One region of the Nonomuraea sp. 3-1Str genome, then DNA from elsewhere that is predicted to be linked to it. Evidence: riboswitches for the same ligand, from Rfam matches in the RefSeq annotation. Region 1 holds a riboswitch; the other holds the start of a gene.
What was found. Region 1 has a riboswitch for cyclic di-AMP ahead of MTP10_RS09930 (C40 family peptidase). Riboswitches for the same ligand answer to the same signal wherever they lie in the genome.

Region 1 (4,417 bases):
CGCAGCCGTTCTCCACGGCCTGGCGCTGGGCGACGAACGCGGCGGCGTAGTTGCCGCCGCACTTGGCGAAGCCGGTGCCGCCGGGGGCGGCGCGGGTGTACTCGGTGGACAGCCACACCGAGACGGGCTTGACGCCGCCGCTGAAGTACGAGGCCGCCGGCGAGGCGATCACCATGTACGTGTAGGTGCGCGACGGGTAGTTGACGCCCAGCCCGACCTGGGTGGCGATGATGAAGGGCCGCAGGTAGAGGCTGTGCCCCTCGGCGGTCGGCACCCACTCGCGGTCGGCCTGCACGAGCTGCTCCAGCGACTCGACGAACGTCTCCTCGGGCAGCTCCGGCATCGCCATGCGCACCGCCGACTGGTTGAAGCGGGCCGCGTTGGCGTACGGCCGGAACGTCACGACGGAGCCGTTGATCTGCCGGTACGCCTTGAGCCCCTCGAACAGCTCCTGCGCGTAGTGGAAGACCGCCGTGGCCGGGTCGAGGGAGAGCGGCCCGTACGGCTGGAGCCGCGCGTCGTGCCAGCCCTCGCCCTCGGTGTACTGGATGGAGATCATGTGGTCGGTGAAGGTCTGCCCGAAGCCCGGACTCGCCAGTACCTGCTCGCGCTCCGCCGCGGTGCGAGCGTGGTCGGATAGCTGCACGTCGAAGCTGAGCTTCTGAGCGATGGTCATGACGATTGGTCCTTCTCTCTACGACTCGGTGATGCCGGCGGCACTGCGCGCCGGCACTCCACGTACTTCCTAGTGTCTCGCTATTTGGGATGGCAAGGGGTCACTGGGATGGTATGACCCCGAACATGCGAAAAGCGCCTGGCAGGTCCGGTTCGGACCGCCAGGCGCTTACGGAGCTGGGGCGGCCCTAGCCCGATACTCGCGCGGTGATGTCGTCACCGATCTCGCCGGTCGTCCGGCTCGCCCCGCCGCTCAGCCGCTCGATGATGTCGTCGGCGACGGCCTGCTCCACCTTGGTGGCCTCGGCGTGCAGGCCGAGATGGTCGAGGAGCATGGCGACGGACAGGATCGTCGCGGTCGGGTCGGCCTTGCCCTGGCCCGCGATGTCGGGCGCGCTGCCGTGGACCGGCTCGAACATGCTGGGCGCGGTGCGCTCGGGGTTGATGTTGCCGCTGGCGGCCAGGCCGATGCCGCCCGCGATCGCCGCGCCCAGGTCGGTGATGATGTCACCGAAGAGGTTGTCGGTGACGATCACGTCGAACCGCTCGGGCTGCGTGACGAAGAACATCGAGGCCGCGTCGATGTGACTGTAGTCGGTCGTGACCTCGGGGAACTCCTCGGCCACCCGGTTGACCGTGCGCTGCCAGAGGTCTCCGGCGTAGGTCAGCACGTTGGTCTTGTGGATGAGCGTGAGCTTCTTGCGCGGCCTCGACTGCGCCTTGGCGAAGGCGTAGCGCACCACGCGCTCCACGCCGTGGGCGGTGTTGAGCGACTCCTGGGTGGCGATCTCGTGCGGGGTGCCGCCGCGCATCACGCCGCCCGTGCCCGCGTACAGGCCCTCGGTGCCCTCGCGGATGACGATCATGTCGATGTCCTCGGCGCCGGCGCGGGCCAGCGGCGTCTCCACTCCCGGGTAGAGCTTGACCGGGCGCAGGTTGACGTAGTGGTCGAAGACGAAGCGCAGGCGCAGCAGCAGGTCGCGCTCCAGGATGCCCGGCGGCACGCTGGGGTCGCCGACGGCGCCGAGCAGGATCGCGTCGTAGCCGCGCAGCTCCTCCAGGACGGAGTCGGGCAGGGTCTCGCCGGTGCGGTGGTAGCGGGCGGCGCCGAGATCGTAGTGGGTGGCCTCGATCTTCGTGCCGACGGCTTCGAGCACCTTGAGCCCTTCGGTCACGACCTCGGTGCCGATGCCGTCCCCAGGGATCACTGCCAGGCGAATGTCGCGCGAATCCATGGCCGTACCCTACCGGCTCGTCTCGACTGCCGAACACACCATCTCACGTACCGGACATCCGTTTTGCCAGGTATTGCGGTCGTTTGACCGTTTCGTTAGAGTCCGTCGAGCCGAATCCGCGCAGCAGTTGCGTGGAGCCGGGGACCCATTCCCCTTTTCGGGGCGAATCGGCAGGTCACCGCCGTAGGGCCACTTCCAGGCCCGAGCCCGTCAGCTAACCCGGTAGGCCGTATGGAAGGACCTTCGTGTCTCGCATCGCCATGCTCGCCGCCGTCGCGACCGCAGGGGTCGCGCTCGCCGCCCCGGCCAGCGCCTCCCTCGCCTCCTCCCAGCCGTCGCGGCAAAGCACCCCCCTTCCCCCCATCACTTCTGGAACGTTCCAGAACGCGTCCTCCTCGCTGCCGGGCAGCGCCAAGGAGGAGACCACGACGGCCCGCCTGACCTCGCCGATCGTCATGTTGACCGCCGCGGACGTCCAAGCCGCCCGCGACAAGAAGACCCCTCTCCCCGCCTGGAAACGGGCACTCAAGTTCGCCCTCGACAAACGCGGCACCCCGTACGTGTGGGGCGGCACCACCCGCAAGGGCTACGACTGCTCCGGCCTGACCTTGAAGGCCTACCAGCACGCCGGCATCCAGCTCCCCCGGACCGCGGCGGAGCAGTACCGGGCGTTCTCCCGGAAGATCTCCTGGAAGAACCTCAAGCCCGGCGACCTCGTCTTCTTCCACAACCTCGGGCACGTCGGGATGATCTCCAAGCCCGGGTACATGGTGCACTCCCCGCAGACGGGTGACGTGGTCAAGGTGGAGCGCCTGTCGGCCTGGCGCCGCGCCTCCTTCGTCGGCGCCGTCCGCCCCGACCCCAAGGGCGTCAAGGCGTGGGCCGCCATGAAGGCCGAGCGCAAGACCCCCGCCCCGGCCAACATCCCCGCGGCCACCATCCTGTGACACCCATCAAGTGACGCCCATCAAGTGACACCTGTCCTGTGACCCACTGCCGGTGGGCCGGGCGCGGCCGGAGCTCGCGCCCGGCCCACCGGCATGACGGGGATCAGGACAGGGTCAGGGACCGGCCGGCCGGGTCAGGAAACAGCCGGCCGAGTCAGGAGCGGCCGGGGAAGGTCAGCGCTGGTCGGCGGCCTGCGGGGCGCCGCCGTTGTCGCGGCGGTCCAGCGCGGTCTGCACGGCCTCGGCCGCCTCGTCGTCGCGCTCCTCGGCACCGTTCCAGGAGTACATCTCATACATGTGGTTCATCTCGTTTCGCGGGGCGTCGTACAGACGGGAGTCGAATCCCGGCCGAGCATGAGCTCGCGGCACGGGAACACGGACCAGGCGATGGGACTGACGGCCGACGCGACGCCACACCGCGGCGGGTCGCCGGCCTGCCCTAACAGGCCCCGCCGCGGCAGGTAATGAGTACGAGAACCTGGCGCATTGCTAGCAATGTACCTTCCGGTCTCCCGGCTGTCTCCTAGGACGTCCTAATATCTCGCATCGTGAGACAAAAACGACCGCCGCCGGACAGGTGCTGTCCGGCGGCGGTCTTCGGGAAGGGGACGGTCCGTCAGCCGTCGAGGTCGACCGAGCGGCCGCTGTCCGCGCCGATCTCGGCGACGATCTGCTCGACCACGTCGGCCGGGATGGCCGTGTCGACGGTCAGCGCGATCAGCGCCTTGCCGCCCTTGACGTCACGGGCCACCTGCATCGAGGCGATGTTGACGCCGTGCTCGCCGAGGAGGCGGCCCACGACGCCGACCACGCCGGGCCGGTCGGTGTAGGTGAAGAACGAAAGGTGCTCGGTCGGCTCGATCTCCATCTCGTAGCCGTTGACCTCGACGATCTTCGTGATCTGCCGCGGGCCGGACAGCGTGCCGGACACGGAGACCTGCCGGCCGTCGGCCAGCACGCCGCGCACGGTGACGACGTTGCGCCAGTCGGGGCTCTCGGAGCTGGTCACCAGCTCCACCGTGACGCCGCGGTCCTTGGCCAGCAGCGGCGCGTTGACGTACGTCACGGAGTCCTCGACCACGTCGGTGAAGACGCCCTTGAGCGCGGCCAGCTCCAGCACCCGCACGTCCTGCGAGGCGATCTCGCCGCGCACCTCGACGTCGAGCTTGGTGGCCACCTCGCCGGCCAGGGCGGTGAAGACGCGACCGAGCTTCTCGGCGAGCGGCAGGCCCGGCTTGACGTCCTCGGCGACGGCGCCGCCCTGGACGTTGACCGCGTCGGGCACGAACTCGCCCGCCAGCGCCAGCTTCACGCTGCGCGCCACCTGGGTGCCGGCCTTCTCCTGGGCCTCGTGCGTGGAGGCGCCGAGGTGCGGCGTCACGACGACCTGGTCGAGCTCGAACAGGGGGCTGTCGGTGCAGGGCTCCTTGGCGAAGACGTCGATGCCGGCGCCCGCCACGCGACCCTCCTTGATCGCGGTGTAGAGCGCCGCCTCGTCGACGATGCCGCCGCGGGCCACGTTGACGATCCGCACCGAGGGCTTGACCTCGTGCAGCTCCT
Region 2 (4,417 bases), on a different contig from region 1:
GCACCAGCTCCGCTCCATCGAGGAGAAGTTGGACGTCTAGCCGGGCGGCGCCGGCGGGGTCATCCGGCGGTCAGCTTGGCGATCGCGGCGACGAGGTCCGGCCAGAGCGGACGCGGCAGGTCGTGGCCCATGCCGGGGAAGGTCAGCAGCCTGGCGCCGGGGATGGCCTCGGCGGTGGCCCGGCCGCCCGCGAGGGGGACGAGCTGGTCGGCTTCGCCGTGGACCACGAGCGCCGGCACGTCGAGCCGGCGCAGCCGTTCGGTGCGGTCGCCGGAGGCCATGATGGCCGCGAGCTGGCGTGCGGTGCCCGGCGGGTCGAAGCAGCGGTCGAACGCGCGGGCGGCCACGTCCGCGATGCGCGCGCGGTCCGGCTCGAAGCCGGGTGAGCCGATCACCTCCCAGGCGTCCTGGGCCCGCGCGACCACCTCCTCGCGCCCGGCGGGCGGCGTGGCCAGCAGCACCGCGCTCGCCGCCGGCGTGGGAGGGGCGACCCGCGAGCCGGGCGTGGACATGATGGAGGTGAGCGTGAGCACCCGGCCGGGATGCCGGATGGCCAGCGTCTGGGCGATCATGCCGCCCATCGAGGCGCCCACCACGTGGGCGGCGCTCCAGCCGAGCGCGTCCATCAGCCCGGCGACGTCGTCGGCCATGTCGTCCAGCAGGTACGGCGCCGGGCCCCCGAGCACGGGCTGGCCGAGGTCGTGCAGGTGCGTCGACAGGCCCGCGTCGCGGTTGTCGAAGCGGACGACGTGGTGCCCCTGCTCGGCGAGGAGGTGGCACAGGTCGTCGTCCCAGTGGATGAGCTGGGCGCCGAGGCCCATGACGAGGAGGAGGGGACGGCCCCCGGCCGTGCCGAAGCTGTCGTAGGCGATCTCGATGCCGTTGGCCTTCGCTCGCATGGTCACGAGAAACAGAATGACATTCGGATCGCGGGCCGGTAAAGCCCCCACGCGGGGACCCGTGTGCGCGGAAATGCGCGCACCCCGTCCCGGAACCGCCGGGGCGGCGGCGGTTCCGGAACGGGGTGGCGAGGTGGGGGCCTGGATGGAGAGGCAGGCAGGCCCCCGGGGGAGGCCGGACCGGACGGGGTGGCGTCCGGACCCGGCCGATGGTCGGGTGCCGGCCCGTGTGCCGCCTGAGGGGGCGGCATGCGGGCCGGGCGGTCAGCGCTGGACGAGCTTGCGCAGGCGGTCGCGGCCGAGGTACAGGCCGCCGCCGACCGCGGCCACGCCCACCAGGGCGAGGCTGGCCGAGGTGCTCAGACCCTCGTCGCCGGAGGCGGCGTCGCGGGCCTCGGTGCGGGTGGTGGTCTCGGAGGCGTTCACCACGCCTGCGTCGTCCTTGTCACGGGACGAGACGGAGGTGCCCTTGCCCGCGGATCCGGCGCCGGACTCCTCCGGAGTGGTGGACTTGTCCTCGGCCAGCACCGGCGGCTTGGCCGGGTTGTGGTCGACGCGACGCCAGGCACCGGTGGAGAAGGCGACCGGGTGGTTCTTCTTGCCCGCGCCGTTGCCCCACTTGGTGATGACGTAGCTCACCTTGATGTGGCCCTGGCCGCCGACACCGTCCACACCGAGCGTGCTGGAGTTGAAGCGGCCGCCGGTGAGCTGGGCGAAGGTCTTGGCGTCGAGGTCGAGCATGACGCCGCTGCTGGAGGGCACGCCCGGGCCGCGGTCCCCGACGAAGAAGGGGGCCTTCTTGCCCTTGTACATGACGTAGCCCTCGGTCATGAGCGGCCAGCTGGGGCTGGCTGCCAGACCCTTCTGCATGGGCTTGCCGCTGGCCGGCAGGCCGGTGTCACCGGCGCGGCCGGAGGAGTCGTCCCAGAAGTAGGAGGCGGTGGTCGAGCCCTTGAGGAGAACCTGCCGGCCTTCGTCGGTGTCGGCGTGCGCGGCCGTGGTGCCGGCGCCGATGGTGAGCGCGCCGAGTACGGCCGCCGTGAAGAGGCTGAAGGAACGCATGCCAAGTCGTTCGGACATGTGTTGAAAAAGTCCTTTACGTGGGGGTACAGAGGGGCGCGCTCCGAAGAGATGGGGACGCGTAGCCGGGCAGAACGCCGAACGGGCGCTACGCGAGAGCGCGAGAGAAGGTCAGGGGGAACGGGTGCCGCTCAGGAGGCGGCTGGTGACACTGCCCCGTCCGGGGGTACGCGGTAGCGCATGAAGTCTTGTCCTCTCCATCTCGCCTACCGGGTTAGCTGACGGGTTCGGACGTGGAGATGCCCTACCGGCCAGGTGCGGCCGGATTCACCCCAGAAGTGGGTCCCCGGTTCCCGCGCGGTGCGGGATTCGGCGCCGGTCAGCCGCCGCTTCCTCTCGAAGGGCTAGGTCACTGACCGGAATGCGCTTGACTCTAGCCAGCAAACCGGACAAAAGCAAAGGTAAGCCCATAAATCGGGCGAAGATCTACCTTTCAGGCAAAGAAAAAGAGGGGTACGGCATGCCGTACCCCTCCAGGAAACCAGGTCTCAGCCCGTGCTCCGGACGCCTCAGCCTCCGCTCTTGCGCCGGAAGGAACGCTTGCTGGCGGCCGGTCCGTGAGCGCCGTGAATCTTGGAAGCGTCGCCGCCCCTGCCACCAGCGCCCGAGTCGGCCTGCCGGGCACGCTTGCGCTCCAGCGCCTCACGGAACTTGCGCTTCAACTCGTCCTCGGGAGTTGCTTCGCTGGCTTCCGGCTCCGGTGTTTCCGTCATGAGGACCTCCTGGTGTTGGGGACATTCAAAGCTTCGCACGCCCGAACCCGCCGCGCGAAACCGGCGGGCCTCCTCAGCCGCCGAGAGCGGCGAGCTCCTCGGAGGTCAGGACCAGGTCCGCCGCCGCCACCGAGTCGAGGATGCTCTCCGGCCGGCTCGCCCCCGGGATCGGGACCACGACCGGGCTGCGCGCCAGCTCCCAGGCCAGGCAGACCCGCTGCGGAGACACCCCGCGCTGCTCGGCCACCCTGGCGAACCCCTCGTGCGCGCCGCCGAGCCGCCCCGCCGCGCTGATCCCGCCCAGCGGCGACCACGGCAGGAACGCCACGCCCAGCTCCTCGCACAGGTCCACCTCGGGCTCGCTGGAGCGGAACGCGGGCGAGTACTGGTTCTGCACACTCGCCAGCCGGCCGCCGAGGATGTCGTAGGCGATCCTGATCTGGCGCGGGTTCGCGTTGGAGATGCCCGCCATCCGGATCTTGCCGGCGTCGAGCAGGTCGCGCAGCGCGCCGATCGTCTCCTCGTACGGCACGGCCGGGTCGGGCCGGTGGTGCTGGTAGAGGCCGATCGCCTCCACGCCCAGGGCCTTCAGGGACCGCTCGCACGCCTCGACCAGGTACGACGGTCGTCCGTCCACGGCCCAGCCGCCGTCCGGGGGCCGCGTGTGACCGCCCTTGGTCGCCACCAGCACCGCGTCGCCGTCACCGCCCCAGCTCGCGAGCGCCTTGGCGACCAGCCGCTCGTTGTGACCCACCTCGTCGGACGCGGGCGTGTAGGCGTCGGCCGTGTCGATCAGCGTCACGCCGGCGTCGAGCGCCGCGTGGATCGTCCGGATCGACTGGGCCTCGTCGGGCATGTGCCCGGCCACCGACATGGGCATCGCGCCGAGACCGATGGAGCTGACGGCGGTTTGTCCGAGTGGTCGCGTGTTCATGCGGACCATCCTCCCCCTGGGGCGACCGAAAGAGGAAGGCGACCCTACCGGTTTCGCCAGCCGGGGGTGACGCTTGTGGTCCGGCGCCCGGGGCGCGGGTGCCACGCACGAGGCGGGCACGTGGACGCGGTGGCGGACGGTCGTCGGGCGGGCACGTGGGCCCGGTGGCGGACGGTCGCGGGCGGGCACGTGGACCCGTCGGGTGTGCGGACGGGGGCGGGCGTGCCGGGGAGTCGCCGTACAGTGATGTGAGGTCGTGCGGAGGCCGGGCGGTGATCGCCACGGCTCGAAAGAGGGCGGAACGTCGTGCGTGGCTGGTTGATCGGGCTGGCGGTCACCGTCGTGTGCGTGGCGGCCACGTGGGGTGTGCTCGTCCTGCTGGCGCGCCGCTTGCCGCCCGGGCTCGCGCGGGACCTCGCCGCGTTCATCCCCGACTGCCTGACCGCCGTCCGCAGGCTCCGGAGCAACCCCGCGGTGCCGCGCCGGGCGAAGATCGCGATCGTGATCGCGGGTGTGTGGGTGGCCAGCCCGATCGACCTGATCCCGGAGTTCCTGCCGGTCATCGGGCCGCTGGACGACATCGTGGTGGTCGCCCTGGCCCTGCGGTACGCCGCCCGGCAGGTGCCCCGCGAGGTGCTGCTGGACGCCTGGCCGGGCGAGCCCCGGCTGCTCCTCCGCCTGCTCGGCGACCGCAGCTGACCACCAACCGCCGCCCACTCGCGCGCACCGGCGAGCGGCAGCGAGCTCAGTCGTCCAGCCTCATGCGGAGGAGGCAGAACTCGTTGCCCTCC

Region 2: it holds a riboswitch for cyclic di-AMP, as region 1 does, so the genes downstream of both, MTP10_RS30350 (hypothetical protein) here and MTP10_RS09930 (C40 family peptidase) in region 1, are expected to answer to the same signal.

The regions. Positions count from the first base shown of each region.
Region 1 is NZ_JALHBK010000004.1:247,815-252,231, reverse strand. Features, by position in the region: gene MTP10_RS09940 (branched-chain amino acid aminotransferase) at 1-676, opposite strand, end outside; gene MTP10_RS09935 (3-isopropylmalate dehydrogenase) at 864-1,910, opposite strand; cyclic di-AMP (ydaO/yuaA leader) riboswitch at 2,009-2,154, shown strand; gene MTP10_RS09930 (C40 family peptidase) at 2,156-2,857, shown strand; gene MTP10_RS09925 (hypothetical protein) at 3,032-3,154, opposite strand; gene serA (phosphoglycerate dehydrogenase) at 3,474-4,417, opposite strand, start outside.
Region 2 is NZ_JALHBK010000023.1:147,265-151,681, reverse strand. Features, by position in the region: gene MTP10_RS30360 (hypothetical protein) at 1-40, shown strand, start outside; gene MTP10_RS30355 (alpha/beta hydrolase) at 60-899, opposite strand; gene MTP10_RS30350 (hypothetical protein) at 1,164-1,979, opposite strand; cyclic di-AMP (ydaO/yuaA leader) riboswitch at 2,168-2,304, opposite strand; gene MTP10_RS30345 (DUF5302 domain-containing protein) at 2,489-2,692, opposite strand; gene MTP10_RS30340 (aldo/keto reductase) at 2,766-3,626, opposite strand; gene MTP10_RS30335 (DUF1232 domain-containing protein) at 3,933-4,325, shown strand; gene MTP10_RS30330 (VOC family protein) at 4,372-4,417, opposite strand, start outside.